Regions from separate parts of the Metabacillus elymi genome, predicted to be linked through region 3. Evidence: riboswitches for the same ligand, from Rfam matches in the RefSeq annotation. Region 3 holds a riboswitch; each other region holds the start of a gene.

Region 1 (11,002 bases), 2.2 Mb from region 3:
TAATTGGACATTCATTAGGAAATCTTATCCTAGCTGCTATGACAAATATTACTGGTGACTTTGTCCATGCAATAAAGGAAATGAGTACTGTGTTAAATGTGCGTGGGAAAGTATTACCTGCTGCAAATACCAGTGTCATTTTAAACGCTGAAATGGAAGATGGAACCATTGTTTCTGGTGAGTCCAAAATTCCTTTTTCAGGAAAGAAAATAAAGCGGGTCTTTCTTAGTCCTGATGATATTGAGCCGTTACCTGAAACAATTGATGTGATTAGAGAAGCGGATTTAATTATAATTGGGCCTGGAAGTCTGTACACAAGTATTCTCCCTAACCTTCTTGTTCCAAAAATAGGCGAAGAGGTTTGTAAAGCAAAAGCAAAAAAGGTTTACATTTGTAATGTGATGACACAAGCAGGAGAAACATTGAATTTTTCTGCAAGTGATCATGTTAAAGCATTATATGATCATATGAGATGCACATTTATGAATACCATTCTTGTTAATGAAGAAGAAATTCCTGATCATATCAAATCGTTATATGAAGAGGAGCTTGCAAAGCCAGTACATTTTGATATCGAGGCATTAAAATCATTAGGCCTTGAGGTCATCACAGATAAAATTGTAAGTTACGAAAATAGTGTTATTAGACATGATACAAATAAAGTGGCAAAGCTACTTTATGGAATCCTTCAGCAAGAAATGACATAAGTGCATGTCTTAGAATGGGGGTGCAGAGGTTGTCATTTGCATCTGAAACAAAAAAGGAACTAACAAACTTAGAACTAAAGCCTTGCTGCCTAAAAGCAGAGCTATCTGCACTTATTAGAATGAATGGATCCCTTTCATTTTCAAACCGAGTGATTATGGTTGATATTCAAACAGAAAATGCAGCTATTGCAAGGCGTATCTATATATTATTAAAAAAGCAATATGATATCACAGTGGAATTACTAGTACGTAAAAAAATGCGATTGAAAAAGAACAATGTCTATATTGTTCGCCTAGCTGAAAAGGCAAAGGCTATCTTAGAGGATTTAAATATTTTAGAGGAAGATTTTACCTTTGTAAGGAATATATCAAGCTCACTGGTGAAAAAGAAATGTTGCAAACGCTCTTATATTCGTGGAGCATTTCTTGCAGGAGGCTCTGTTAACAATCCTGAAACTTCCTCTTATCATCTCGAAATTTTCTCTCTTTACAAAGAGCATAATGATTCTCTTTGCGAGTTAATGAATACATTTGATTTAAACAGCAAGACGTTAGAACGAAAAAAGGGCTTCATTACGTATTTAAAAGAAGCAGAAAAAATTACCGAGCTTCTTAATATAATCGGTGCCCATCAAGCATTACTTCGTTTTGAGGATGTAAGAATTGTCCGAGATATGAGGAATTCTGTTAATCGTCTAGTGAATTGTGAAACAGCCAATTTGAACAAAACGATTGGTGCTGCACTAAGACAGGTTGAAAATATTCGATTCATCGATAATAAAATTGGGCTAGATGCATTACCCGATAAACTTCGAGAAATTGCAAAGCTACGAGTCGAATATCAGGATGTTACATTAAAAGAACTGGGTGAAATGGTAACAAGCGGAACAATTAGCAAATCTGGTATAAACCATCGCTTACGAAAATTAGACCAAATTGCAGAACAACTACGAACAGGCCAACCGCTATCATTAAAATAATAAATTAATTAAAAGAGAAGAGGAGATAACTATGGTTGAAAAAAAAGTTGAAGTTCACCTGAAAACTGGTTTACAAGCTCGTCCAGCAGCACTATTTGTTCAAGAAGCAAACCGGTTTGCATCAGATGTTTTCTTAGAGAAAGACGGAAAAAAGGTAAATGCTAAAAGCATTATGGGGCTTATGAGTTTAGCAATAAGTTCAGGATCTATCATAACACTAATTGCAGAAGGTAATGACGAAGAAGAAGCAGTAGATACATTAGCTAACTATGTACAGCAAGAAGGATAACAAAAGGCAGCACACCGCTCAGGAAATAGAGACGGTGTGCTATTTTTTACCCTATTTAAATAACAGAAAAGAAAAAAGCTTACCTTCAATGGTAAGCTTTTTACTATATATTACTTTTCGCCAATTGGGCTACGGTCTAATACTTTATCAATTAAACCATACTCTAGAGCTCGACTAGCAGTCATGAAATTATCACGCTCTGTATCACGCTCAATGACATCTAAGGACTGACCAGTACGGTCTGAAAGAATTTTGTTTAATTTGTCACGCAAGAAAAGAATACGCTTTGCAGCAATTTCAATTTCTGTTGCCTGACCTTGTGCTCCGCCAAGTGGTTGGTGAATCATTACTTCACTGTTAGGAAGTGCATAACGTTTACCCTTTTCACCAGCTGCAAGTAAGAATGCACCCATTGAAGCGGCCATACCGATACAAATTGTTGAAACTTGTGGTTTAATAAATTGCATCGTGTCATAAATCGCCATACCAGCAGTGATTGATCCACCAGGTGAGTTAATATAAATGGAAATATCCTTTTCTGGATCCTCTGCTTCTAAAAATAATAGCTGAGATACGATTGAGTTTGCTACGTTATCGTCAATTCCACTTCCAAGCATAATAATGCGGTCTTTCAATAGACGAGAGTAAATGTCGTAAGCACGCTCACCACGATTTGTTTGTTCAATAACTGTAGGGATTAAATTCATTATTCTATTCCTCCTTCGTAATAAGAAAGATTGCACTAAAGGATAAACTTATACCAGTATGTAATCCTTTAGAACATAATACTAAACATGCATCTAGCAGTTGTATTACTTTATGTATTTCCATCATACAACTAAGGTCAATAAAGGTCAAACGAAAAGGTCAAAGATCCTTATTGACCTTATTTATACTATACTATGTATTTGTTAATCATAACATGTTTATCATGTTTCCCACATTTATTGCATTTCAAACGGTATAAATAGTCGAAATTGGATTAGGAATAGAATATAGTGTTTGCTATAAAAAGACAGTTGAAATTATTGTAAAGTTCACGTATAATTTTCGTTACTGATGTATGAATATTTTGCGCTCGTAGCTCAGTCGGATAGAGCGGTGGTTTCCGGTACCACGTCTGCCGGGGGTTCGAATCCCTCCGAGCGCGTCATAGATGTTAAGGATAGCAAGGGTTTGAGTGAATCTCAGGTCCTTGTTATTTTTTATGGACAAGTTTCTTGTTTATTATTTTAGTTTATCTAAATTTAGAAACCTTTTCTTTATCCTTTTAACAATAGAGGAGGAATAAAAATGCATAAAGAACAACCTCATTCAGTCACAACAGTTGATTATAAGAGAATTGATGATAATAAGTGTTTTGTAGAAGTGAAAGGCTATGATGCGATATTAGGTTCTGAATTTAAAGGTGTCATAAAATTCTTGAATGGTGAACCTTTTGGGGATATTATTCATCCTTTAAACAGCTCGCTATCTCCAGATTGCCGTGTATTTGTTACTACCTATTTAATAACCAAGTACAATGAAGGTGAATATAATTAACAAAAAGCTTATCAAGTATGTATGAGTTATATTTAAGCTTTATTGCACTTTAGAACGTCAAACCTAACGGTGGGATCCTTTGATAGGATCCCTTCGATTTTTTAGTACACATGTTTCAGTTTAACCACTTAAGTGTCTAAATTTTAACTTTCAGGAATATAAAAATTTTTTTGTGAAATTTACCATCTAAAATCAGGATTAAATGACGATAAAAGTAATATAATCTTCGATAATGGCAAACCCAGCGAAAGTTGGTGACGCAAAGCTACGGACCTAAGGAGAATTTCTTTTTACTTTACTTGAGGTGAACTAAGTGATTAATTCATTTTTTGCTAACTATCATCCATTACTTGTTGTTGTTTCATTTATTATTGCTATCTTATCTTCTTATACTGGTTTTGATATACTTTACCGCCTTTCAAACCAAAAGGGGCGAAAGAAAACAATTTGGATATGGTATGGTTCTTTTACTATTGGTATTGGGATTTGGACGGCGCATTTTTTAGGAATGCTTGCTTTTATACCCTTTCATTCATTTGACTTATCTCATGTGTCTATTTCTTTAATAGTTGCAATAAGTCTTATGTATTTAACATTAATCATCAGTGCAAAAGCTCAAAAAAGTAGGGCTCATGGCAACTTAGCAAGTCTTATTTGGGGGATAAGCTTTCTCGTACTTCATTTTAGCGGAATGGAGTCATTTCATGGTCAAATTGAATACAATTTTTTCTCAGTTTTAGTAGCGACACTATTCGCCTTATTACCGACCTTTTATATTCTAAAAATGTTTATGCGGAATATGTTATCTCCTTCATTAGGCATTTTTCGTATGAAGATGATTAGCGGAATTCTTATGGGAATTAGTTTAATGTGTTTGCACTTTTTATCAATGGTAGGAATGACAAGCCATCTTGCTGCTTCTGAACATGTAACCATCAACCATAATATTTACTTAACCGTTGGAATAGGGATAGGTAGTGTAGTTATTCTTTTCTTTTTTATTTTGATTTCTGTAATAGATAGAAAATTCACCAGCCAGTCACAAAAGTTAGAACGTACTGAACAGGTGGAGAAGGAACTGATTGAGAGTGAAGAACGTTATCGTAATCTTATTGAGAAATCCCCCATGGCACTGCTTGTAATTCAAGATGACATAATTGTTTACGCAAATCCTGAAGCGATTAAATTATATGGTGCTTCTCATGATAAGCAATTAATTGGAAAATCAATTAAGAAAATTGTTCATCCTGATAGTATCGAACACTTTAAAAATTCAGTGGATAATCTATTTAAAGGCAAGGAACAACATTTTCAGGAATATAAGCTTTTTACACTTGATAAAAAATCTATTATTGTAGAGGGTTCTGGAGCAAAAGTTATGTATAATGGTAAGCCAGCGCTTTTAGCAATGGGGAAAGATCTTACCGAACAGAAGGTGCTCATCGAACAATTAACGATCAACGAACAACGTTATCAGTCTCTCTTTGAATATAACAAGGATGCTGTCTACTCATTTGATTTAACAGGAAATTTTACTAATGTTAATAAAGCCAGTGAACACCTGACAGGTTACAGTTCAGCTGAGTTATTAACTATGTCATTTGAGGAGATTATCCATCCGGATGATATATCAAAAGCAATGACTGCTTTTGATAATGCAACGAAAGGGAGTACCGATACACTTTATGTAAACGTTGTTCATAAATCGGGGAAACTAGTTTATGTTAATGTAACAAATATACCGATTGTTATTGAAGAGAAAATTGTGGGCATTTATGGAATTGCAAAGGACATTACAGAGCAAAAGAAAGCACAAGCTTTGGTACAGCATATGGCATACCATGATCATCTGACTGGGTTGCCAAACAGAAGTATGCTTGAGAAGTGTTTGTCGACTGGATTAGAACTTTCAACGAGAAAAGCAGTCCTGTTTATTGACCTAGACCGTTTTAAAGTTATAAACGATACATTAGGCCATACGATAGGCGATCTATTGTTAAAAGAAGTAGCTCAAAGCTTAAAGCGCTCTGTAAATGAAAACGATATGGTATTCCGACAGGGCGGCGATGAGTTTATTGTGATTTTGGAAAATGTGGATCGTGATCAAGCCGCAAAGATAGCAGAACGAATAATCGAAATGCTAACTAAACCTTTCAAAATTAACGAATATGATATTTTTACTTCTCCGAGTATTGGGATTAGCTTATATCCTGATGACGGGGAAACGGGAGAGATCTTAATTAAACATGCGGATTTTGCGATGTATCAAGCAAAGTCAGCTGGAAAGAAAACGTATAGATTTTATTCTTCATATGAGGAAGAAGGAACATATAATTCTTTAGAAATGGAGATGGCATTGCACAAAGCAATCCAACGTCATGAGCTTGTCTTGCACTATCAACCAAAAATAGATCTTAAAACAGGTAAAATCTCTGGTGCAGAGGCATTAATTCGCTGGAATCATCCTGAATGGGGGATTGTTTCTCCTGAAAATTTTATCCCAATTGCAGAAGAAACAGGACAAATTATTCCGATTGGAGAATGGGTCTTGTATACAGCCTGTGTTCAAAACAAGACTTGGCATAAAAAAGGATTTCCAAACTTAGTTATGTCTGTAAATTTATCAGCACGGCAATTTTCTCAGGCAAACCTTGTTCAAACAGTTGCAAAAATATTAAATGAGACTGGGCTTGATCCGCAGTACTTGGAGATTGAAATTACCGAAAGTATGACAACAGATATTGAAAGGACAATTACTACTTTAAAGGAATTAAAACGTTTAGGAGTACGAATTAGTATTGATGATTTCGGGACAGGCTTTAGCTCATTGAATTATTTAAAACGTTTCCCTGTTGATACATTAAAGATCGATCAATCCTTTGTTCGTGAACTCCATAATAATCCTAGTGACGAAACAATTGTAAAAACAATTATTTCGATGGCTCACAACTTAAATTTAAACGTTGTAGCTGAGGGGATTGAAACGAAGGAGCATTTAGTGTTTCTTCAACAATATGTTTGTAATGAAGGTCAGGGATATTATTTTAGTAAACCCGTTCTTGCGGAAGAATTTGAAAGCAAGTTTAAGGACATTGAAAAAATAGTAATCTCATGTGGGATTTCTCAAGATCTGAATGATCGTTTATGGGCTGAGGAATTAATTCAAAATGCACGAAAAGAACTTCAGGAAACTGTGCGGTTACAGCAAGGAATGACCATGAAGTTCAAAAAAGTGAATGGACGATTTATTCATACCTTATTCGACGGAGAACTAGCTTATCAACTTGGCCTAGTTCCTGAACAAACGATAGGAAAAGAACTAATTGATTTTATACCAGTTGAAAAAGCAAAAGAGAAAACAAGATATTATCAAAGAGCATGGGATGGCGAGGAAAATGTAACGTACGAAGGTGAGCTTAACGGTATCTATTATCTTGCTGCTTTAAGTCCGATTAAAAGAGGCGGAGAAATTGTAGAGATTATTGGCTCATGTATAAACATTACGCAATTAAAAGAAACCGAAAAAGCATTACGTAAAAGCCAAGAAATGTATCGCCTAATGGCTGAAAATATGAAAGATCTCGTCTCAATTTATGATGTAAACGGGACAATGGTATACGCTTCTCCTTCTCATGAAAATGTACTCGGTTATCCTCCAAGTCATTTTGAAGGTAGGAAAATATATAGTCTTTTCCCTGAAGCTGATCAGAACATGCATAAGTTTTCTTTTATGGAAATGGTAAAAACAAAGCAAGCAAGTCAGAAAGAAATTAAATTCAAAAAGCTTGATGGTGGCATTTGTATATTTGAATCAGTATTAACACCGATTTTGGACGAAAATGGAAATGTTCAGCATGTCATTGGGGTGGCAAGAAATATTACTGAGATGCTAAAAGCAGAAGAGCTTTTACGGAAATCTGAAAAGTTAACAATTGCCGGAGAAATAGCAGCTGAAGTTGCCCAAGAAATAAGGAACCCGATGACATCAATAAAGGGTTTGTTCCAGTTACTTCAAAAAGGAATCTATAAACCAGAATACTTTGATATCATCCAGGTTGAAATTACATTGATTGAAGAGATCATTAATGAGTTTCTTAAACAGTATAAGCACACGACTTCCACTAAGGACAAAAAAAGTAAAAATGTGGATGAGGAAGATGAATAATAATTTAAGTGGTAAATTGAATTACGACCAATCAAAAGAGGCTGATCAATAAATGGTCAGCTTTTTTCGTTATTTATTGTATTGATGACTATTGGCCTAAAGACAGGATTTAGCCATTCTCTAGCGAATAATACAAAAAACCTAATTCCAGCATTTTTTTGTGACAGAAACATAATCATGTAGTAGGATTATAATTAAGAAGTTTGAGGATAGTTTTGTTGAAAAGGAGAATACGTCACTAAATGTAAGCGTTTCCTTTATGGCTATACTGTACCTCTTTTCTTAAACTTTGAGTAGTATGTAAAATAGGGGGAAGCTAACATGAAAATTGGGTTAATGCAAGAACAAACATTAAAAATGAAAATGACTCAAGAATTACAGCAAGCGATTACTTTATTACAATATTCCTCAGTTGATCTCCTTTCTTATATCCAGGAACTCACAATGGAAAATCCCCTCATTGAAGTAAGAGAAACCTACAGTTCTCCATATCGTAAGTCCAGCTCAAAATCAGATAAGCAATCATTTATTGAGAATTCCTTCGAAGAAAAGCCTAGCCTTAGAGAGCATTTGCGGAATCAGCTAATTGATTTTTCGATGACCACTAACGATAGAGCTTGTCTTGATTTATTAATCAATGCTCTTGACGCAAATGGATATTTGAAGGACAACTTAGTAGACCTTGCTCGAATCGTTAACGTTAGCGAAGAATTGCTTGAAAGCAAGTTATATATGCTTCAAAGCTTAGAGCCTGCAGGTGTTGGTGCACGTTCTCTGCAAGAGTGTATTTTATTACAGTTAAGGCGATTGCCGATTAGAAATGAACTCGCGGAAACAATCATATTAGACCATTTCCGGAGCTTTGCTGAAAAGTCTTGGAAGGACTTAGCTAAAAAATTAAATGTCTCAATAATTGAAATCCAGGAAATACAGCACGAAATAAAAAAACTTGAACCGAGACCGGGGCTAAAATTTGAAAGTGATGAATCAACATATGTAACTCCTGACATGATCGTTAGAAAGACAAATAATGAGTTACAGGTAATTTATAATGACGAGCTTATTCCGCAACTATTATTTAATCAGACCTTAGAACCAGCTATTCTGAATACGATGGATTCAGAGACAAAGGATTTTTATTCTAAAAAGCTAACACAGGGAAGATGGCTGCAAAGAGCGATTGAACAGCGTAAAGAGACAATGTTAAATGTAATGAAGGTGATCATTCAAAAACAACACGAATATTTTTTATATGGAAAAAGCCTTCTGAAGCCACTAACATTAAAGGATATCGCAGAAGCCTTGGACATTCATGAATCGACGGTTAGCAGGACGGTAAAGGATAAATTCATCCAAACACCTCATGGCTTAGTAAGTATGAAATCATTTTTCTCAAATAAGCTTGATGAAGAAAGTGGTGAGGTTTCATCTGCCTCTGTAAAAATGAAACTGATGGAAATGGTTAATTCTGAAGATAAAAAGAAACCTTTATCAGATCAAAAAATTGCAAATGAGTTAAAATCTCGTTATGGTATAAATATTTCAAGAAGAACAGTTACAAAATATCGCGAACAATTAAACATTTCATCATCAGCGATAAGAAAGCAGTATTAATAAATATAGTAGTCAACAGAATGGAAGGGTTAGTGAATCATGAAAAAGGTTATTTTCTACTCAAAGGAAAATTGCTCTTTATGTGATAAGGGCTTAGCGATTTTAAAAGACATTCAAAAAGAAATTCCTTTTGAATATGATATTGTGGATATTTATCAGGATGATGAACTTTTGGAACTATATCAAATTATGATCCCCGTCGTAAAAATCGATGATGAAATCGCTTCTTATGGAATATTGGAAAAAGATAACATAAGAAAGCGGTTACTTTAAAAAGTCGTAAAACATCCCTTGAATATAAAATTTTACCCTGTTAAAATAAAGATGTAGCAGGGGAGATTTTTTTTTGAGTAGGTGGGACATAATAAGTCATAGCGGGACATTAAAAGTCCAGATCGACTCAGAAAGGGATAGCAAAGATGAAATCATTAATAGAAGTACAAAAGAAATTATTGCCTGACCTTTTACAGGTTATGCAAAAACGCTATCAAATTCTGCAATACATTCGGTTAATGCAGCCGATTGGACGAAGAAGTCTCTCAATTAGTCTAGGATTAAGTGAAAGAGTCCTTAGGAATGAAGTTCAATTTCTGAAAGATCAGAATTTAGTTGAAATTCACACCTCGGGTATGAACTTAACGAAAGACGGAACATCTCTATTGACTGTTCTCGAAGAAATGATGAAAGACGTATTAGGATTGACTCTTTTGGAAAATACATTAAAAGAGAAATTTAATCTTAACAAAGTGATCGTCGTTTCGGGTGACAGTGATCAATCCCCATGGGTACAAAAAGAAATGGGAAGAGCATGTGTATCATGTATAAAAAAGCGATTTGATGCAAAAAATATCGTCGCTGTTACTGGAGGCACAACCCTTGCTGCTGTTGCAGAAATGATGACTCCAGATAGCAAAAATCGCGAACTTCTATTTGTTCCTGCACGTGGAGGACTTGGAGAAACAGTTGAAAATCAAGCGAACACAATTTGTGCAAAGATGGCAGAGCGTGCTAGTGGAAATTACCGACTTTTACACGTTCCAGATCAGCTTAGTAAGGATGCTTATCAATCAATCATTGAAGAGCCTTCTATTAAAGAACTCTTAGATATGGTGAAATCCTCAAGTATGGTTATTCATGGAATTGGAGACGCTAAAACGATGGCAGAGCGCCGGAGAACTCCGGAAAAGGATTTCCTTAAAATAGAAAAAGGAAATGCTGTAGCAGAATCGTTTGGTTATTATTTTGACCAAGAGGGTAATATCGTACATAAGGTTCAAACAGTAGGAATTCAGCTAGAGGACATTGATGAGGTGCCAAATGTTATTGCCGTAGCAGGTGGAGCATCAAAGGCAAAGGCAATTAATGCCTATATGAAACAAGCATTAGACTCTGTTTTAATAACAGATGAAGGTGCTGCAAATGAGTTAATAAGGGATTAATTATCCCTGATTATATATGTTCATTTCTTTAATACTTTTTGAGAATTGAACAACCTTAGTAATGTAGCGTTCAAGGGTGTATCACCTATTGAACACAATTAAAGGAGGAAATTAATCATGGCAGTAAAAATCGGTATTAATGGTTTTGGTCGTATTGGTCGTAATGTATTCCGTGCAGCATTAAAAAATCCTAACGTTGACGTTGTAGCAGTTAACGATTTAACAGATGCTAACATGTTAGCTCATCTTTTAAAATATGATACAGT
Region 2 (11,002 bases), 320 kb from region 3:
AACCATTCAAAAAAAGAGTATAATTCTTAAATAATAAAAAAACATGATTAGAAAGGACAAGTTCTCGTGTCTAAACATGAAATGCTTAAACTAATTGAAAAGAAACGAGCCGAGCTTATTGACATTGTCCTAAAAAACGGGATAAATTCAACAATATCAATACAATATAGCCAAGAGTTAGATATTTTATTAAATCAGTATATTAAAGATGACCTTACAAAAAAAAATCGTGTCTATTATTCCTGAGGTCCGCTACTCGTATTTTATATCCAAAAAGCAATTAATCAACAATAACAACTAAATCAAATCCAAATAAAAAGCACGCTTTTTCGCGTGCTATTGTTTTTGAATGAATGATTACCGATTTTTATCGACTAAAAGTTTATCTATCAAAACATTTATATAAAAATGTCAGCATAATATAAAATAAAAGCCCGAATATCGGGATTTTATTTCATTTGGCCATTCATCGCTTTCAACATTTGATTGATTTTCTTTTGGGAAGGTTTCATACCCATTTGCATCATCATCATTTTTAACATTTGTTCATTGATTGGTGGATTTTTCTTTAGGTAAGTCATCATGTATCCTTATCCACTAAATCATTGAAATTTAATAACTAATCCGAATCCATTTATTCTATTAAGAAAAATATACCATATTCCACTTAGTATTGTCTATTATAAATAGTGATTTATAGATAATATGGTTAATCTACCATTGATTTAAACATACTACAATTGTATTCAAATCTACTCTTTTAAGCCCTCCTGTTCCGCATCGAAACATCAATTTCTTTCTCAACACACTTTATTACATCTCTTGGTGTCAAATTATTCTTCTTCAATTTTTTAATTAACACAATCCATTTAGGTTCAATGTGATATGTCATTTCATCTAACCCCAATAAATACATGGGTGACACTTGATAAAAATGTGATAACACAAGTAGATGGTTACAATTAAAGTTTTTACTTTCCCCTCTTTCCAACTTATCTAAAGTAGAAATACTAATTGCACCTCCGACTTCATTTAACGATAAGCCTTTACTCACTCTTAATTCTCTCAACCTTTTACCGACAATCATCATTTCACCCTCATTTCTATAATATTTGAAACAAAAAACTCTTATGTAAATAATCCTAAGACTATTTAACCATAAGAGTTTTGATGAACCATTAACCATTTGTAAATTATTTGTATAAATTCCAGTTAGTGTTAATAATCAGTTTACAGATTTAATATTCCTTTCAATTCATCTATTGTCAACACTTGGTCTTTTTTTCTATGAATCATTCGATGACAATTAGAGCAAACTGGAACTAGATCAGTTACTGGATTTACCTCAACTTCTCCTTTAATTGTACTTAATGGTTTAACATGATGTACTTCAATGAAATCTTTTCCCCGCTCACCATAGGTTTCTTCAAAATTAAAATCACAAACCACACAACTAAACCCATGTAATTCAATGGCTTTCCTTCTATTTTCTATACTTCGTTCATAGCGTTTGCCAAAGTATTCCTTTACTGCACCCTCTTTATCGTATTGATCTTCCTCTGCAAGTTCTGAATCAATATCTTCTTTAATCTGTTCATTAAAACTAGCTATTGTACTTTCAATTCCTTGAAACCTTTTCAATGATTCTAAAACTAAGCTAAATTCACTGGATTGCATTTCCAATACATTAATAGCAGCTTCTAAACTATAGTCTTGAAATAAACCTTTGTGCTCATTTTTCAAACCAATGTGATGTAAAATCCCCATAGTTTGGTAACCTCTGCTCTCATCTGAGTCAAGACCAATTATGTTTGCATCTATCCATCTATGGCTTCTTGATTTAAATAAATATTCATAAATTACACTATCTCTAATTTGTTCTTTGTATGAATTAAACTCACTTGAACGATTAACTGGCTCAAGTACAGGTAAAGTTTCCATTTGCCCATCTGTTTTTTTAGCAATTAATTCTTCGCTGAATGAATTCCTCGAAAGATACTTAGTAACATTTCCCATAAAAATCTCTACATTGGAAACAATTTCATTAGATAAAGTATCTATAGAATAGTCTCCAAACTCATGAAATCTAACAAACTGATAAAATCCCATACGTCTATGACTACCTATCTTTATCCACTTCATTAGACCATCTGCACAAACTTTAGCATCATCTTTTTTTCTAAAAACTTGTGCATCAAAAAGTCGAGTAATAAATTCTTCATTCTCTTTCATATCCAGTTCAAGACCTGCTCTTCGTTCTGAATTTTTCTCATCTATATCTAACACATAACAAATTCTTACTCCATCTGGAACTTTAGTAGAAAAGTCAATTAGATATCCATCTTGTTTATTTACTGGTATTCTTACCCTGTATTTATTTTCTTTAGGACGTCGCTCAAATATAGCTTGAGAATTCTTTAACCTTAGAGCCACTACTCTCAATATTTCAAATTTATATTCATCGTTCAACATAAGTCCCCCATTACGAAAATTTCAAAACATTTTTAAAGAGCTCTCACTAAGAGAACTCTTTTTTTTGTTTTCTACCTACAATTAGGTGTACCAATTCTATTAGAACAAAGATCATAGTAATAAACCAAGCACCAATGAATAATATTCCAAGTAAAATATTGACCCACAGTCTCTTTGATCTTAGCTTATGAACAATTAAAGGTCTAACACCTAGCTTGGCTTTAATCATAGGTAACATATAAAATAAGACAACTACAACTAATATGAAAATTGCAAGACCACCACTTATCTCTGTTACTTCTTCCGTTCCCTCAATCTCTTCACTTGATAGCTGTTCATCATTATCAGATTTACCAGCTTTTACTTCTTCTACAGAATTCTCTTTATCTGTCTCATTGTTATCTTGACTATTATCTGTTTTTTTCGCTACAACATTCTTATCTTCTGTTACTTGATTTTCTTGTTCATTTACAGTTTCTTTTTGTTATTGTTCTTCCTTTTGTACTGGCTCAACTTCTTCTTTAGGTTTATTTTGAGAATACATCCCAACATAATTACTAGTTGCGTAGTCCATTGCTGAGATTATTCTATCCTCGTATTTATAATCACCATAGTCGTAGAAATCTTCTACTAATCCCGCTTTAGTTATTGCTTCTTGATGTAACTGATCATTTACAAATACCCAAGCAAGCAATCTATCATACTTGTCAAAAATCTCTCCACCATCTGTTTCAAGTGTTATCTTACCCTGCTTTAAAAAGTTACATGTAAAATCTGATGCTTCTATCCCAAAAGGTTCTTGTTCAATGGTGCTCTCTGGTGTATCGATATAGAGAAATCGGGTTTTATAGATTTGACCGTTCACATTAAAATTTGCTGTATCTCCATCTGTACATTTATCTAGCGTAGCTGGATATTTTTTTCCCATCGCCAATGGAGTTGCAGTTTTTGAAGTAGTAGTGGCATTGGGTTTAGGTTGGTCATCTCTTACTTCTTGTGTCGACTGTTTTGAAGTACCTTCACTAGAAATTGTATATCCTTCAAGGTCAAGTTTCGATTCATTTAAACCAGATGTACATGTTGAATTTGTGTTATTTTGTTTAATCAATTGAATAAGCTCTTGTTTATTCTTTGCTGACTCCGCTAAAGGAGTTGGGCTATGTAACAGGTACATACAGTCTGCTCTTCTAAAGTGACCACCAAGCTCATCTCTACCGCCATTATGTGCTTCAGCTGGAGTTATTAATGTAAAAAGAAATGTAAAAATAAAAAGATATAAAATATAATGCCATCTCAATGGAAAAACCTCCTATTTTATGTAAAACCCTCTACAAATATATTACCATACAGAAGAAAAAGCACTAGGACGAAAGATTTAATAGATGGTAATTCTAACAATTTTTATAGAGTAATCTTTTAGTATATAAAACTTTTATATAAACTATATTGAACAACTAGAATTTTATAGTATTATAATCATAGGTAATAAATACTAAAAAGTTGAAATATTGGCAAACCATTTGAAAAATTGGGAAGCAAAACTTAAGGGCTAATCTGTTAAGGTATACCAGCCAGTTGCATCTTTTATAGATTTCAACGCCCTTTTAGGGCGTTTTTTCTATTTTGATAATAATATTGTAAAGGGGAATATTAACATGGCTTTTTTTCGGGCGATAGGTAAGGGAATTGGTACTATAGGTGGAGGTATTATAGGTGGTGGTGTAAAAGTAGTTGGAAAAACTGTAGGCTCTAAATGGGTTGAAGAAGTTGGAGATGGTATTAAACAAGCATCAACTATTGCTCTTGATAATGCAGGGCAATTTGTAGACGGAGCAGTTAAAGGTACATACGGTTTAATAAAACAAGATGATTTAGCTAAACAAGAAGGTTTTGGTGACCTTAAGGACTCTACTGGAAGAACTCTAAAAGGACTGGGTAACACTATCGAATACACAGTAAAGAGTGCTGGGACAACTTATCAAGGATTAAAATCTGGTGACAGCGAACAAGCTTTACAAGGTGTTAAGAATATAGGAAAAGTTGCCGTTGTATCAACGTTAGCAATTGGTGTAGTTGATTTTGTAGATGGTGCAGATGTTGTTGATGCTGAAGAATTGGATACAAGAAATGATCATTTGTCGGGAGATGTACATCCAGAGACAGGAGTACCATTTGAAACAAAGACTGTTGAGTTGCCTAATGGAGAAATTAAAACTAGTGCTTTCCCAGTTTTTGAAACTGCCTATGAAATTACTTTACCCGAAAACATGTATCTACAAAGTGATTCAGTACATTTTTCATATGCAAATAATGAATTATATGAAGAAATACAAACAAATCCTAGTCTTGCTAATGAATTGGACCTAGACAAAACTGATATTGAGCAATTATCTCAAGGTAACACTCCAGAAGGCTATACATGGCATCATAATGAATCCCCTGGAATCCTACAACTTGTAAATGAAGAAACTCATCATAATACTGGACATACAGGTGGTAGAGAGCTTTGGGCAGGCGGAGTTGAATATCGTTAAAATCCAACTGTATTAAGTTTCCATTTCTTTTTTATCAAGATTGTAATAATTTTTACTAAGCACTTTCTAATATATTAGTAAGTGCTTAGTAGTTCTCCCCCTTTATCCCTTATTAACAACTATTTTTTGATGTTCGAAACAGTATATTTCACCTTTGAACCTCTTATTGTTAGACAGACAATATTCCTTAACTTTTAAAGGAACAACTGTACCACATACTTTGCATTTGTCTAAAGATGTCTTCTTTTGAACACCATTAGAAGTCTCTTTAGTAGCATTTGATTTAAGCAGTCGCACATGACGTTCTCTAACCTCAGAATCGCGTATATTAGCTCGTTCTACCTTCTGGTACATTTGTACTATATCATTTTCAGAATACACTGGTGACCCATTCTGAAGCTTCAGCACATTCAACTTCCTATTTATGAACTCAAACAATTCAATATCATAAACAATTAAGTTCTTTGATTGGATTTTCCTTAACTCTAAATCAACTTTAAATGTACACCGTTTAGTGAAGGATACCATTGATACAATGTTTGTATTTTCTATTGGGACGATAGCTTTTAATGCTGAGATATGACCATAGTTCTGATGGAACGGATTAAGCATATTAAATTTCCCATTCACAGACCATGTCTTTCTATCTTTACCTCCATATATTGTTCCTTGATAATTCTTTGTCTCAATAACAAAAACTGCATATGGCGTTAAAACAACATGGTCTATTTGACTATAGCCCGACTTTGATTTTGAATTTGGTACTAGTATATCGGAAAGATATCTACAATCTTTTGGTATTTGATCTAGTTGTATATTAATCTTATACTCTCCAATGTCTCCGATTCTTGTTGGTTTTACCTTATTTATATTTTGTACTTGATTTGATTGTGGTGTAGTTTTTTTGGTATCAAATGTCTTCTTTACTTTGTTCTTTTTAAAAAATTTGGTGAACATACTTATACTCCTAACAATATTTGACCTATTGCCTTTTATATCGGTATATTCATAATAAATTTAAGAAAGATAATCCCAACTTTTTAATGATTTGACTTTCAACACTCTTTAATCGCTCAAAAAAGGACTTGTTGTTGCAGTCCTTTTAAGCTTAAATCAACCGTTAGTTAAAAACTTTATATTCTGACTATATTTACACTGTATTAATTAAGAAATTACTGCAATAATCATATTTAATACATTTTGGAACTCATCATCAACTATTGCTTTTTGTTCCTGAATAATTATTTTTTCATTTTTAACAAGCTCACTGATTACATTATCAAGTTCTTGAATACCCATTCGATACTCTATTAACCTTTCTCTCCTTAACAGATACTCCTGTTCATTCCAATATTCAAAATCAATTGGATACCTTTGAATACCTATTTTATGCTCACTCATATTTTCCTCTGGTGCTACGTAAGCAAGTATCCCAAGTTCTTCTTTGTGTTTTTTTAACAATTTCATTCTTTCAATTCTTTTGGTTATGTCAGTGTTAGATTTTAAGGTATTATTTAGTTTCTTAAGAAAGTCGAATCTACCATCTATATATGCGTTATAAATTAATTCTAAACTTGAATCATCATTACCTGAAGGTAGCGTCATTCTTTCAAGTTTCCTTCTTCTTTTCTTACTCCTCAACTTATCACTAATACTAGAGAATAATGTTATTACTGATATTATACTTATAAGTAAAAATAACAATACAATAAAATATATAAGTGCTCTAATTATATGCATGTGTAACTTCCCATAAAATAAGTCGCTCCAAAAAGACGTCTTTTCCTTTTCATCAATGGAGTCTGTTATAACAATCTTATCAATGCCTGCAATTTTACCAACTGGAACTATATGCGGAGGGGAATTTTTATCATGCAGAACTAGAATTTCGAATGTAACATACTTTTCTTTCTCTAATATTATTTTTTTTAATTTAATGAAATCAGTATAAACTTGAACTGGTTTAATATTTTTTTCAAGATAAGCTGAATTTGTTTTAGTGGGTCTAATCTCAATAATCTTACCACTACTTATTTTGAATCCCCAATCTTCGTTTACATCATAGAAGTTTTGCAGAATATCGACTTGTCCTGTATTGACAACTTTGAATTTAATAACCTTTAGGTTAAGATTATCTTTTTGTATATCTTCTCCCTCGAAATAGATGTCTAGTTCCTTTAATGGCTTCCGTACATCTAATATATCTGATTCACTCACTATCTGAAAGCTAACCTCGGCTTTTTTTTCGTAATAGACTGCATAATAAATCCCTACAATTAAACCAATAATCCCTAATAGTCCCCCAATTATCCCCCAAGGTAATTTTTTCTCTATATGATTTATAACTGTCTTCAAGATTCGTATCCCTTTCATATTAAATTTACAAATAGTAACAAAACTCTTATAATCTAACATACTAGCTTGAAATGTTTAACAGTGTTTATTTCTATATAACAATATATATAAAATGAGTGAATATATATTGTTAATTGGTTCTTGATGAATAGCCAAAATTCCCCACCCCTTAGTGTGTGTTTATTAATAAAGTTAAATAGTAACAAAAAATTCCAAATGATATCTAGATAAAATTCAAATTTTATTTGCTTTTAAATGATACACAAATTGCAGAAACCAATAACCTATACAGCTACAATGCAAGAACACTACTTTTTCTTTGTTAATGCTTAATTTGATTCACAAGCTAATCCATCACTGTCCCTATCCAAGTCATGAGGATCACTAGGTCCTTCCGCATCAAAAAAAGCTTGTGCTTCAGCCTGTGATGCAAAATCTGTACAATCTACATCTCCGACAAAGCCTTTAATAAAATCATCACTGTTATATGTGTCTTCCTCTGCTGGTATGTACTCATCTATCTCTGGACTTATTATTGATTCATCAAGTGCGTTTATATATACCCCAAATGCCTTGTCCCAATCATAACCATTTGGAATAATAGTCACAGTGATAATGTCTGATGCAAGAATCTCCCCTGTAGTTGCATCTACTGAATATGGATCATTTTGAGCAGAGTATAAAATTCTTGTATTCACATCTGATGTATTAGACTCTTCTCTTACAATACTAATCTTTTGACCAACCTTTCCAAATACTGTTTCTTGATGTGAGTAATTAGCTTCTATCTCTTCGTTTTCATTTATTTTGTAACTTATAACAATATCATTAATATCTTTTACTTCTTTGAAAGTCGTAGTAGAAGTTAGCTCTGGAATTGATGTGGGATCGACTTTTCCTAATTCTTGGTTTTCCCATACATATACGTCAGCAACTCGGTCTGACTCATAAAAAACTAAATACTTGTTTTCAAATAATTCATATTTACCTTGAAAATATACTGGTAAGTCACTATTCTTAAATGAATCTAGCCATGCTGTTACGATTTTGTTCTCCTTACTACCAAGTAGTAAATAGGAAAAATAAGCTCCGCTTCCCTCTTGAGCTCCAATTATCACTTGTTCACGAGAATCCTGTGTAAATTTTATAGGTTCACTAATAGTTACTTGTACTCTATTCTCTAAAGATTCCTTATATATAGAGTTCCATTTTTTTTCGTCTTCATTATATTGATACACTCGTATTAAATTGATTGTAGAATCGACCTCGGAAGCTGTAATAGGACGATACAAAGCTATGACTTCTGGTAATCTATCACCTGTAAAATAAATTGCTTTATGTTCAATTGAGTTGAAATCTGTAGGTGCTTCACTTTCAATTACAGATTTAACGTTCCCTAAAGCTGTTTCAACACTTATCTCTTGTTCTATGTAATCAATTTGCTCTTCTTCATTTAACTCTTTTTTATCTACTGTACCGTTCAATTCTGTGTTGCTTTGTTCACTAGTGGATGTTCCACATGCGATTAACAATAGAGGTAATAAACTTATAAGTACAAAAATCAATAAATTCTTATATTTCCAATTCAACTACATATTCCTCCTTTCTAGTTTGAAAATGCATTAAAGATTAAAGATTTAATAACTTATCAATACAAAAAGAGATACTTCTAACCGAAGTATCCTATAGTTTTATCTTACTTTTTACTGGATAAATTTAAGATTAAATCTCCTACCCGCTTCATTTGATCTACATCAAATATCTCATCAAACTCTAATTTTCTCTTTCCATATTGAATGCGAAGACCTCTTTCAAGTAGTCCATCTTTGAACCAATTAATATTGATGATTGTTTGGTAGCGAAATTTTTCCATTTGATTTAAATCCCTTGTTAAGAACAATACTCTCTTGTTGGTAACAATCAAATAGCCTTTAATTTCTTTCTTGCTTGATTTGTCATATTCACAAAAAAGAAAAGTAAGTCCCTTCTCATTTGACTCAAACACTCTTTCATACAATGCGTTAAAGAATTGTTTGTTTTTCTTTACTTCATTAAACTCATATTGAGTGTAATTCATGTTATCTACATCTACTACCTTTGATAACAAGGAAAGAACTTCTTGTTTTTCTTTAGCTTCCTTCTCTTGTCTAATTCTTTCATTCTCTGCTCTGTTCTCAGATTGTTGCTTTTTTAGCTCTTCCATTTTCTCTGCATTTTCTTTTTTCTTACGTGCTTTTTCTTCTTCTTTTTGCTTCCTATAATTTTCTACCTTTTGTGTTACCTGCTCAGGCTCTTGCTTTTTTGTAATTAATTTTATGAAAGCATCTTCTACCTTATAACAAATTGATCTATAGACTCCCATTCTTCTAAACCTCCTTACCCAACCATTTTTTTAGCTACATAAAAACGACGAGCTAGCCATCCAAGAATAATAACACCTAATCCACCAGCAGTTGTTGCAGTATCTTCTTTTTTCTCTGTTTCATAGTCTTCATATCCCTGATCGTAATAATGTTTATATATAACCTCTGACTTTGTATATGTTTTTGGAACACTATATTTTTCGCCACTTAACCCTTGATTGTATGCAGCTTCTTGAATACTTTTAATCTCTTTGTTGGATTCAAAACCTTCTTTATACCATTCAATATATTTTTCATTCTCATAGTCTGGAGCTTTATACTCAAGCATTGTTAATGCTCCATCATATCCTTCTTTTATATATTTTTCCTTTAATTCTGCTTGCCCCTTTTTATAACCAACTGTGTATGCATCAATATAAATTTCCTTTACATCTTTTGGTTCATCATGCTTATCTTCAAGACCATTCTTGTATCCTTTATCTTCAAACTCTTTCTTTTTGGCTTCATCTCTAGTTGCAACGCCTTTGTTGAATCCTTCTTCAAAAGCTGTTCTTAGTTGTTCCTTTTTCTGATAGACTTCTGGAACTACAAGCTTATCTTGCTTACTTCCTAATGCTAGTCCAGCTTCATTAGCCTTCTTCTTTTCCGATTCAAACTTCTGTAAACCTTCTTCGTATCCTTTTTGATAACTATCTTTATAGCTCTCTACATAAGCTTCTGAGCCAGTAATGTTTAAATTTTCTCCTTTTCCATTTGAACCATCATTTAATCCAACTGTATAGCCCTCACTTTCACCTTTTGCACTATCTTTTTCAGCAGTTACTTTAGCTAATTGTGCTTCACTACCATTAATCTTTGAAGTGTCATATCCACTTGGAGCTTCACAAGGTATTCCATCATCAACAGCATTTCCCCAACCATCTAATTTCTCAGGATCGTTAGTCTTGCTATACCCCTTTGAGTTCCAATACTCGACTACTTCTTCATATGAACTAAAATCAGAGCAATCTTTATCCCAAGATTGAGTGGTTGCAGATGTACCTGAGGAAGAACTGCTACTTGATGATGATGAGTCACTCCCACCATTATGTTTATGATAGCCAGTACATAGCCCTTTTGCTTTTGATTTATCGCTACAGTTATGTCCTCCAGAACTGTCAGTTCGCCCAGAATGAGCTTCTGCAATGTTTTGAAATGAAAATAGTGACAATAAGACCAATAAAATTGTAAATCTTTTCATTTGTATCCCCCCTATATATATTTCTATATATTACATAG
Region 3 (11,002 bases):
TTCACATGAACATTGTAATGATGCAGTTCTTTAAACTCAGGATTATTGGCTACAAGGCTCATAGTTGCTAAAAATAAAAATCTCCTCAACCTAGATCGCCCTCGTTTTGAGAGGACAATTTGGCCTTTCCATTTTCCGGAACTAGCTTCAACTAGATGTAAACCTGCATGCCTGAGTAGGGAATTACCATGTGCAAAGTTACTTAAGTCGCCAGTTTCACCTAAAATGCCCCCTAATGTAATTTCAGTTAATCCCTTGATTTCTAATAGATGATCTGTATATGAAATCTTATTAAGTGCAGCCTTCATATCCTTTTCTACTCTTTCGAGTTGAGCTAATGCTAAGTCCAATTCATCTAGTAATACTTCTAGATGAAGTCTATAAGCATCAATAGCTAGGGTGGTACCCACAGAATTCTTAGCTAATTGGATTAATAGTTTGGCTTTTTTCAACCCAGGTTGTCTCTGCATCAACGATTTCCAACTATCTATTACAAATTGAACTTCCAGGGAACGTAGTTCCAATGGTGTGGGAAATAACCGAAGAGTGGCAATTGCTCCTTTACATGTTACATTTTTAAAGACTTGTCTTAGTTCCGGAAAGACAATATCTACCCAGCGATGAATTTGGTTGGTAGCGCTGACAACACGTTTCACAATAACATCACGATTAGCATTTAATACCCTTAACTCTTCGAAAGCCTCAGTTGTAGGGCGAATAAATGAGTAATAGCCATTCTTCACCATATCAGCAATTACGAGAGCGTCTTTCTTATCACTTTTTGATTGTGTATTATCTCGGTTTTCCTTATTTCTTTTTACAAGGTATGGATTAACAGTTACTACATCAATATTTTGATCGCATAGCCATTTCGATAAACTCAGCCAGTAATGCCCTGTAGGCTCCATACCAACGATTTCTGTTATTAATCTCTTGGTAGACTTTAATTCATTCATCCAATTTAGCTCGAGCAACGTGAAATTGTTGCGCTATATCTATCCCGACAATAAGGTGTTGGTCAGAAATTCTTTCAATTAGTTGATTTTGTTTCTCTTGCATTTTAAACTTCATAGTAGAGCTTCCTCCTGTGATTTGAGATTTAGAGTGGTATCTATTCTCATCTTACTGGGGAGCTCTCTTTTTATCAAAGTTGAAAATTAGTGATCTACAGGAATGCTAACGGGTGCAAGAGTTGAAGATTGAAGCTGTCATTCTGGCAGCTTTTTCTTATTATGCTAACGGGTTTGTTGAAGAAATAAAAGTATTGGAGGGATTATGTGAAAACTAACATTCTAAATCGTATTGCCGAAATTCAAGATCAGAATAAATTCTCTGGAAGCGTTCTTGTTAAAGAAGACAATGAAGTTTTGGCAGAGGTAAGCTACGGTTATGCTAATCGTTCTGAACAAATTGAAAATAGCACCTTTACAAGATATGGAATAGCATCGGGTTGCAAGCTGTTTACATCGATAGCAATTTGTCAGCTTGTAGAGGATGAAAAACTTTCTTTTGAAACAAAGTTAGAAGATTGCCTTAATGTTTCTTTCCCAAATTTTGATAAAGATATAACCATTCATCATCTTTTAACACATACGTCTGGAATACCTGATTATTTTGATGAGGAAGTTATGGATGATTTTGAGGAATTGTGGATTAAAAACCCGATGTATCACATAAGAACCTTAGAAGACTTCTTACCACTATTTCAGAATCAACCAATGAAATTAAAAGTAGGCGAAAGATTTCATTATAACAATGCTGGATATATTTTACTTGGGTTAATTGTAGAGCAAGCAAGTCAGCTTCAATTTACCGATTATATTGAAGGAAATATCTTTAAAAAAGCAGGGATGGTAAACTCGGGTTATTTTGAATTTGATTCACTTCCCAAAAGTACAGCACTTGGTTATATTGACCTTCCAAATGGTACTTGGAAGACGAATATTTACTCATTGCCTGTTAAAGGTGGTTCAGATGGCGGGGCGTTTGTAACCGTGAACGATATGGCAAACTTGTGGGATTCGCTCGTAAATAATCAATTACTTAGTGAAGAATACACTCATATGTTACTTACTCCATATATTCGAACGAATGATAAAAATAGCTTTTATGGTTATGGAGTGTGGATTGAAAAGAATGATGATGAAATTATTAAATATCATATAATGGGTTATGACCCTGGAGTTAGTTTTCATTCTGCTTTTTATCCCAAGACCTCAATTAAAACTGTTATATGTTCTAACAAATCAAAGGGAGCATATGGAATTATGAAAGAAATTGAGGAAGAAATATAAAAACAATCATTTTGAGTTTGTGAACTAATGTACTTAAAGTAACGGGTGCATTACTTCAAGAAGTGGGAATGCACTTTCTTATTGAATTATAGAAGCAGGTTAGTGGGACAAGAGAGATTATATTCCTCTCTTTTTTTGTCGTATTATAAGATTATAGCGACACAAAGAAAGTGTAAAAAAGAAAAAAAGAGTTTAAATGGAAAAAGACGACTTATAAACATCGTCTTAGTTGATCAAGTAGTTAAAAAGTACAAGTCCTAACGAAAAGAGCCATTGTTAAAGTCTCAAAACTATTTACTAAGTGCTTGCATTGAGGAAGATATTTTTTTTGCTACTTCATCTAAATCTGTACGTGATGGATTAACAGACCAATCTGCATCGATTTTAAATGCATCTCCCTTAAATCGCGGGAATACGTGTAAATGTGAATGGAAGACTTCTTGAAAAGCTGCTTCACCATCTGAAAGGAAAAAGTTAATGCCTTCACATTTTACACCAGAGTTTCGAATTGCAATTGCTAACTTTTGACCAACAGTAAACATTCTGGCTGCTATCTCTTCAGGAACATCTGACAAATACTCATAGTGATTATTAGGGATGACCAGCAAATGTCCTTTATTAACTGGAGAAATGTCCATAAAGGCAATTACTAAATCGTCCTTATAAACTTCACTTGAAGGAATATCTCCGGAAATTATTGAACAAAATATGCATTCATTATTGAGATTTAAAGTCATATTTTCACTCTCCTTAAAAAATTCATATATTTTTATAATTATGAATTTCTCTGGTTATGTGGAAATTCCTTCACAAATATAAGAAATTGTAGAACTGTTCATTAAGCTATTTGTTTTATGTCGCTTAAAAACAGAAGGAGTGAATGTAGTGGAATTTATGACAAGAGCTTTATTATCTATTTTCACACAAATGCAGTAAATGAAGAAATTATGGATTTTCCAAAGTTCAGTAAGTTGATGAAGCTCGATGTATATAACGTTGTGCAAATCTTATCTTATATAAAGTGTTAATCCAATATCCACGTAAATTTCGATATAAAAAAAGACCTTATTCAGGTCGAGTTGATTTATTCAAAAACTCTCTAATTTCATCTGGAGATAAACCTAACTCTAATGCATACAAGATCAGTTCTGCCCATTCTTTGTCTAAGCGATTTTCGTCGACTAAGGAACTTAACATATGTAACATCCAAAAAGTTTTGGCAGCACAGCCGATTTAGCATAAAACCTTATACCTGTATCTTTGCGTTCCAATCTTTCAAAAGGTTTGCCTTTATCTAATCAAATGGTAAATATATAGTTAAATAGTACTATATATTTTTCAGGTAACAAACAAATATAATTTGACAAATTTTCTCACATATCAACATTTTTTGTCGAAAGTTAGATGTTTGATAGTGAAATCTTCACGTATACAGCGAACTCAACCAGTCTTCTTTAACTAACTAGGCAGGTTAGTTAAAGAAGAATAATTCATCGAATATATAATGATAATATATTTGATATTGTTGCTTTAAAAAAAACGAGGTGTTCCTCTTGGTGAAGCTATTTATAGTGACAGTTATATTAGTTCTTTTAGTTGCCCTAAAAATGCCCAGAAAAAGGACTAGGCACGAGTTACTAGCTACAATACAGTTTGCATTGTTAATGAATTTTGTAACTGATTTGTATCTTGATTTAAAGTACAAACTTTACTGGTATTTTGATAAAGAACAAATAGAGTGGTCGTACCTAGCTGTAGCCCTAGGTGAGGTTGCTGTATTAGTTATTTTTTTTAATTATTTTCCCCTGAAATCAAATGCCATAAAGAAATTTATATATATCTTGGGATGGACATGCATTCTTGTACTACTTGAGTTGTATGCAGTTTATATTAGAGTTTTACATTATGGTGAATGGAATATAATCTATTCGGCGGTGGTTTACTTTATTTCAATGTACATCCTTTATTTCGTATTAGACTACACGGCGGATAGAAGAGAAACTCAGTAATAAAGTCGCAATTTTTTCTTGAACTAAACCAGCTAATAGTTTGTCAACATTTTTCAATAAAACCGATTAATAACATCATGATATACTAAAATTGCTTACGCCAAATAACCTTCCTCTATACTGAAATTGGAAGGTTTTGTTGTATTTGGTTAGACATAGTTATTAAGCTGTATCTTGGAAAGTAGTTCTGCTTTTTAGTAATGCGTAAATCCAATGTAAGAGCTTATTAACACATGCAATAACTGCTACTCTGAAGGGTTTTCCTTCTGCACGTTTCTTATCGTAAAACTCTCTTAATCTTTTATTACGTGCAATTATCTCATCAGTCGTTTTCTTTTTACGAGAATCACGAATACCACTCTGAACAGCCATATAAAGTGAATGGCGGAGCCTACAAGAACCTCGTTTGGTAATTTGATTAATTGATGCGGTAAACTTTCCAGAAGAGTAAACGCTAGGATCAACTCCAGCGAATGCAACTAGCTTTTTGGCATCATTAAACCGTTCTATCTCACCAATTTCGGAAATAATCGTGGTTAGATCAGGTATTTCCTGAGTATAGAGGGGTATTTGGGAGTTTGTATTCGAAAGTATCATTGCTTACCCTACTAGCATTCCCAACTTCTGAGGCAGTTTTTTATTATTAAACTATAGGGGCAGGTTAGTTAAAGAAGGAAATTTTAAGTAACTGAAGGAAAGAGATGATTTATGCTCGAACTATTATATTAGGAATTACAGACGACAGTAATTTGATATAAAACAAATAAACTGGGGGAACAACAATGAAAATTGATCCAAACAAGTTTGAGTTTGGCGTCGAAAAAGAATATGCAATAGTTTATAAAGAAGGTGACTTCATTAGTTATTTATTAGCATCACAACAGATTGTAAATAAAATAAAGTATATGTCGGATATTAATGAAAATTTGGAGAAAAAAGTGGATAATTTGTTTAGCAAAGGCTGGGAGATACATCCTGAATATTCCAATGCCTTAATAGAAATCGCATCTCCTCCTTACACCTTAGACAGTTTTGAGGAAATAATAGAAGGTTTTCAAGTTTTTGAGGAAATTGTACGTTATTTATTAATTGACTTCAAAGATAAAAACCCAATTCTAAAAGGAGAGATTTTATTAACAGATAAGTTTAGTTCTTCGACAGATACTTTCATTAACTTTAAAAAAGAAAAAGTCACTGATATTAAACAAATAATACTTACGAATGAAGTTGTTACTTTTCTAGGAAGTAAAAATCTAATTCCCAGCTCCTTTAAAAAAACTAATGATCTAAATTTACTTTATGCGGGGTTTATTTCTACTCATATTACGCTACATCCTAAATATTGTTCGAGATGGGACATTAAACAAGAGGCAGAATACTTTTGGAGCTTATTAAATCTTCTGTTTTTATCTGATTATGATATAGATGACTGTACCTTTTATCATAAAGGTAAAGATGAAATCCAATGTACAACAACACCTCGTAGCGAACTAATATTATGGGCGGATAGAACAAGTATTTTTTATGAAAAAAGAATTAAAGAAATAATGGAAGGTGATGTTCAAGAAAAAGTTGACAAGTATAATCATTTTTTAAATGAACAACACAAAGGAAACCGAACTTATTTAGCAAAAATAAAACATATTGAAGAATGGGTATTATTTGAAATCAGAAGATTTCATAGTGGAATATCAATGAACCATATTAAAGAATTTTTATTAAATGCGAGTAAGATTGCAATGTACCCATAAAACCAGACACCAAGAACCCATATTGGAAAAGCTTGTGGGGGCCAACTGGTATCTGCATATGTTTTAGTTTATGAAGTTTTCATTTTAACACCAGATAACAGAATATTTGAAGTTGAGATTCTTGCAAAATCAGGAAGAATTATAAAGAAATGATTTTGATTAATACTACCAATACTTAGAGTATTGGGCGATGTTAAACAAGTCATCACCTTTTTTTGGTTGATTAACAAAGAAGATTGTGAAGTATTACACTTAAACTAAAGAGTGCTTGAGTTGAATACCAGAAGTTGTAGCGGCATTCCTTTTCTTATTCGACTAACGGAGCAGGTTTATCCAAGAAGGGTTAACGCACTTTTGTTGGAAGTTTTATATTGAGGGATTGGAGGAATTTAAATGAATAAGGAAGGATTTAAATTAGAGATAAAAGCAGCAGAAGAGTCACAGTTAGATCTACTTGTGTCCCAGTTTTCTCCCGATAATCCAATGTGGCAATACAACCGATATGATGTTCAAAAGAGGGGGGAGGGACTATATCTAATCGCTTGGAATGATAAAATTCCTATTGGTCATTTCTTACTACGTTGGAGTGGTCCTCAAGATACTTTTGTTACGGAAAAAATTGATATTACATATAGAGCTTTTTTAGAAGCAGGGCTAACAAAAGATAAATATCGAAGAATGGGAGTAGCAACAGCTATAGTTCAAGAAGCAGAAAGACTCTCAAAAGAAAAAAGATGCACTCACATAGGTTTAGAAGTAGGTATAGAGAATTCTGAAGCTAAAAGACTTTATGAAAAATTAGGGTATAAAGATTTGGGGTTTGGAGAATTTCCAATTAGCTGGGAATATATTGATAGCAATGGAAATAAAGGGACTGAAACGGAAATAGTAATTTTTATGCAAAAAATCCTTAAGACAGTTATTTAATAAGATATTGTCTAAAGCAGTATCACAAAAGCGTTTTCATAAGATGTTGATAAAGATAATTCGAACGTTGTATTGATAAACTCTATCTGTTCTTAAATAATACTTCATTTTAATTTAATTTTCCTTAAATAAGTGCGATTCTTCAAGGTGAAGGTCGCATTTATTTTTTATAAACGAGTTTGTGAAAAATTACACTTAAACTAAACCAGCTAATAGTTGTCAATTAGATTATGTACCTTTTCAATTGGTGGATTTGGTCTTTTATAAAAATCTACGATGTATTGGTACATTAGTTCAGTCAATTGGTTTTTATCTTTAGGTTCAACGGTACGAACTATTAGTGACATAGCTTTTCTCCTCTTTTAATTAAATATTTCCCTATGTATAAATTTACAACAAAATGTAATTTTATACAATTTATTTTATACAACTTTTTATTCTCTTGTTTAGCTAAGAGGTGCAATTGTTGAAAATGATATTGGGTTGCTGCGGCAACCTTTTTAACGTTCTTCAACTAAAGTTGCAGGTTAGTTGAACAAGAAATGATATAATATGGTATTAATTTGTATAATGGGAGTAGCTGTTCAAGGAGGTACAAAATGAATCAAATACACAAAAAGTCTGGTACTGTAATCATTGTAATACACGAAATTTATGGAATTAACCAACGTATGAAGAGTTTTTGTGAATTATTATCAAAACAAAGTTTTGATGTCATTTGCCCAAATTTAATAGAACGAGAGACACCTTTCGATTATTTTCAAGAGGAAGTTGCTTATCGTAATTTTATGGAAAACGTTGGATTCGCTTACGCTATGCATAAAATAAAAGATATATTATCCGATGTTAAAGATGAATACGAAAAAATATTTATCATTGGATTTAGTGTAGGGGCAACTGTTGCTTGGTTGTGTAGTGACGAAGAATGTGTCGATGGAGTAGTTGGATACTATGGTTCACGTATTAGGAATTATTTGAAATTAACACCACAATGTCCTACAATGCTATTCTTTCCGCAAGAAGAAAAATCATTTAATGTGGACGAGTTAATTTCAACTTTAGAAAATATCGAAATACATAAATTTAACGGGAAACACGGATTCAGTGACCCTTACTCTCCACAATATAATGAAAAATCAGCACAAAAAGCATTTAGTGAAATGGTGAATTTTTTAATGAAACATTAATTAAACGTACAGAGTTGTTATTAAGCTAACGGGTGCTTTCCTTAAAGATTTGGCTGCTAATAATGCAGCCTTTTTCTTATTCGACTAACTAGCAGTTTAGTAGAAGAAATAAGCTTAAGAAATGCAATAACCTCCTACTTGTTAATTTGGTAGGAGGTTATTAAAGTTATTGATTCTAAATTAATTTCGGTAACATAGCCCCAGGTAATATAGAAAAACTTTACCATTAAATTAATTTTAGTGTATACATTTATTATTGCTCATTCGTTGTATAAGTATAGGGAGGATCAAAGATGAAAAAAGAAAATGTGCTCGCCTCCTATCTTATCAAATTAGGAGAGGAAGTGTTCGATTTATTACTGGCGAGAGGATCCAAAAAAGAGGAAGCAGAAGATATAATTCAAGACACCTTTTACAAAGTCTATACACTGTTGGATGACCTAACAGAGAGCAATATACGTCCTTGGTTTTTTAGAGTATCACTCAATCAATATATTGACTTAAAACGAAAAAAGGAGCAGCAAAACATTTACTTAACTGAGGAAATTTATTCAAAGCTCCAACACATAGATTGCGAATTTGACAAGATTTTAAATAAGGACGAGATTTTCTATTTATTAAAAGACATCAAAAAAGAATACAAAGAAATTTTCTTTTTAAAGTATTACTATGATTTTTCATACGAGGAAATTGCTCTTATTTTGGACATTCGAGTAGGCAGTGTCAAGCAAAAATTATATCGTTCACGTAAATTTATCCACTCAAAAGTAGGAGGAAAACAATAATGGACAATTCGTTAAATGGTGCGTTAAAAAAGGCTAAACGAAAACAACTACTAAAAATCATTATTACTTCAATTATTGTCGTATTAATTCTATTACCAATCCTTTATAAAACAGGCAATTACTTTGCAGCGAAAAGTTCAACAAGACTTCACGAAAAGCTTTTTTTACATAATGCCATTGCCGAACCTAATATTCAAATCGACTCTCAAGTTACAAGTAGTTCATCAATGTTTGGCGGCAATATTATCACGAATCGGTCCAAAAATATTAATGGCTATTTAGTTCAATGGAGCACGCTTACTAGTTCGTATGATTGGATTCGTAACAATATAGATCACAATGAATTAATACCGGGCATTCATTGGTCTGATACAGAACTTTATGAGTATGACAAACAAACAAAGAATAAAGTTGCAACATTTTATCATCCATCTATTCAAAAAAACTATGATGGTGTACAAAACGAACTAGGGGAAATTTCACAAATGGAGAATCACGTTGCGGAAGTTGCCATTTCTTTCGATCAACCTTATACCTTTCAAGAAATACAAGCAAAAATACCCGATAATTTAAACATCGTATGGTTGCATATGACATCACCAATTGTCGATGAAAGTAACGGACCTTCTGGTATGCCGGTTTATGGATTTGATCCATCTGATTCACCGAAAGAGGCGTATAATAGTTTTATTGATGCACTAGAACAATATGATGCTAATGGTGATAACGAAACAATCCAGGAATTTTTAACTTCAAATAAAAATAAACCATTTGATAAAGTGAAGATTATAGGAGTAATGCTCACTGGTCAAACAGAAAATTTCAAAGCCTTAGAAAATCAAGATATAATTCGTGGTGCTTCAGTCGGTGCCACTGCACAAATTGTCCCCTATATTAAACCTGAAAAATAATAAGCAAGAGACCCGATTACTAGCTGGTCTGTTTCTCTTATTGAACTATAGGGTGCATATATACAGTATGATTTTTGACCGTATTCATAGTTAATAAGTAAACAAAAATAGCCTATCTCCTATCTTTGTTTACTTATTATCTTCAGTAAGTAATTATAGTTTTTAACGTTAATAAAGATAGGGCTTTACTTGGAGGGGTGGGTATGATAGGCTCGCATGCCTGATGAAACAACGGCTTCAGCCTTTCAAGACCAATCATGCCCACAGAGGCTCCAAGTCAAGCCCTTAAACGCTTATCTACGGTTACATGTAAACAATGATAAAAGGTGTACCATATCAATGTTTTGAAACGAATACTGTATATATGGGGCAGTTTGTTGAAGAAGGATATTTTCTGTTTTAAGCGAATTAGAATTTCAAACAAACCTAACACGAATACAGGTATTGAAAATAACAGGAATATAGGAGGTATGAGATATGAAGATCAATAGAATAGATCATGTGAGTATAAACGTAAATGATCTTTCAGAGGCTAAAGCGTTTTTTCTTGATTTAGGACTTGAAGTGCAAGCGGAATGGGAATTGGAAGGAGAACAGTTGGAAAGAATAGTTGGGCTTAATGATGTTAAAACGGCATGTGTAGGAATGGGGATGCCAGATGGTCAGACATGGATAGAGCTAGTCAAATTTTATACGCCGTCAGATGAAAAAGATATTCAGCAACCTTTTGCAAATACGCTGGGTATCCGACATATTTGCTTTGCTGTTGAAGATATTGAAGCTATTGTTGCAAAATTGAAAAAGAAAGGCACGGAAATCTTTAGTGAGATACAGCAATATGAAGAAAGTTATAAGTTATGCTACATTCGTGGTCCAGAGGGAATTATTTTAGAGTTGGCGGAGAAAATCAGATAAATATTGAATGGGACTTTAAATGATTTAGACCTCCAACTTTAAAGATTTCTTCTTAAACTATCAGGTGCTTGAGCTGAAGAACCAGCTGCCATTCTTGGTAGCTTTTTTCTTATTAAATGAACGGGTGCTATAGTTGAATAAAGGGTTGTAGCTGCAACTCATTTTTTTTGAACTAACGGAGCAGGTACGTGGAAACAAGAGAGATTCTCTTTAATGCGTATTT

What was found. Region 3 has a riboswitch for cyclic di-GMP ahead of HUW50_RS21880 (anti-repressor SinI family protein). Riboswitches for the same ligand answer to the same signal wherever they lie in the genome.
Region 1: it holds a riboswitch for cyclic di-GMP, as region 3 does, so the genes downstream of both, HUW50_RS05935 (EAL domain-containing protein) here and HUW50_RS21880 (anti-repressor SinI family protein) in region 3, are expected to answer to the same signal.
Region 2: it holds a riboswitch for cyclic di-GMP, as region 3 does, so the genes downstream of both, HUW50_RS20440 (HNH endonuclease) here and HUW50_RS21880 (anti-repressor SinI family protein) in region 3, are expected to answer to the same signal.

What each region holds. Positions count from the first base shown of each region.
Region 1 is NZ_CP055263.1:1,219,065-1,230,066, reverse strand. It holds gene HUW50_RS05965 (gluconeogenesis factor YvcK family protein) at 1-707, shown strand, start outside; gene whiA (DNA-binding protein WhiA) at 737-1,687, shown strand; gene HUW50_RS05955 (HPr family phosphocarrier protein) at 1,719-1,976, shown strand; gene clpP (ATP-dependent Clp endopeptidase proteolytic subunit ClpP) at 2,087-2,683, opposite strand; tRNA gene HUW50_RS05945 (tRNA-Arg) at 3,051-3,126, shown strand; gene HUW50_RS05940 (hypothetical protein) at 3,270-3,518, shown strand; cyclic di-GMP riboswitch class I at 3,743-3,830, shown strand; gene HUW50_RS05935 (EAL domain-containing protein) at 3,832-7,683, shown strand; gene rpoN (RNA polymerase factor sigma-54) at 8,005-9,297, shown strand; gene HUW50_RS05925 (glutaredoxin family protein) at 9,337-9,570, shown strand; gene HUW50_RS05920 (sugar-binding transcriptional regulator) at 9,717-10,736, shown strand; gene gap (type I glyceraldehyde-3-phosphate dehydrogenase) at 10,854-11,002, shown strand, end outside.
Region 2 is NZ_CP055263.1:4,438,557-4,449,558, reverse strand. It holds gene HUW50_RS20465 (aspartyl-phosphate phosphatase Spo0E family protein) at 67-246, shown strand; partial or broken gene HUW50_RS20460 (YneF family protein) at 450-587, opposite strand; gene HUW50_RS20455 (helix-turn-helix domain-containing protein) at 761-1,090, opposite strand; gene HUW50_RS20450 (HNH endonuclease) at 1,231-2,472, opposite strand; gene HUW50_RS20445 (thermonuclease family protein) at 2,957-3,769, opposite strand; cyclic di-GMP riboswitch class I at 3,973-4,055, shown strand; gene HUW50_RS20440 (HNH endonuclease) at 4,128-5,006, shown strand; gene HUW50_RS20435 (nuclease-related domain-containing protein) at 5,109-5,963, opposite strand; gene HUW50_RS20430 (hypothetical protein) at 6,171-7,361, opposite strand; gene HUW50_RS27165 (excalibur calcium-binding domain-containing protein) at 7,691-8,950, opposite strand; gene HUW50_RS20420 (PH domain-containing protein) at 9,058-9,723, opposite strand; gene HUW50_RS20415 (YHYH domain-containing protein) at 9,738-10,964, opposite strand.
Region 3 is NZ_CP055263.1:4,755,825-4,766,826, reverse strand. It holds partial or broken gene HUW50_RS21895 (IS110 family transposase) at 1-1,071, opposite strand, end outside; gene HUW50_RS21890 (serine hydrolase domain-containing protein) at 1,278-2,294, shown strand; gene HUW50_RS21885 (HIT family protein) at 2,585-3,031, opposite strand; gene HUW50_RS21880 (anti-repressor SinI family protein) at 3,360-3,491, opposite strand; cyclic di-GMP riboswitch class I at 3,510-3,593, opposite strand; gene HUW50_RS21875 (CBO0543 family protein) at 3,851-4,303, shown strand; partial or broken gene HUW50_RS21870 (transposase) at 4,466-4,840, opposite strand; gene HUW50_RS21865 (hypothetical protein) at 5,086-6,054, shown strand; gene HUW50_RS21860 (GNAT family N-acetyltransferase) at 6,448-6,981, shown strand; partial or broken gene HUW50_RS21855 (GNAT family N-acetyltransferase) at 7,200-7,328, opposite strand; gene HUW50_RS21850 (dienelactone hydrolase family protein) at 7,581-8,168, shown strand; gene HUW50_RS21845 (RNA polymerase sigma factor) at 8,462-8,953, shown strand; gene HUW50_RS21840 (sigma factor regulator N-terminal domain-containing protein) at 8,953-9,864, shown strand; gene HUW50_RS21835 (VOC family protein) at 10,342-10,779, shown strand.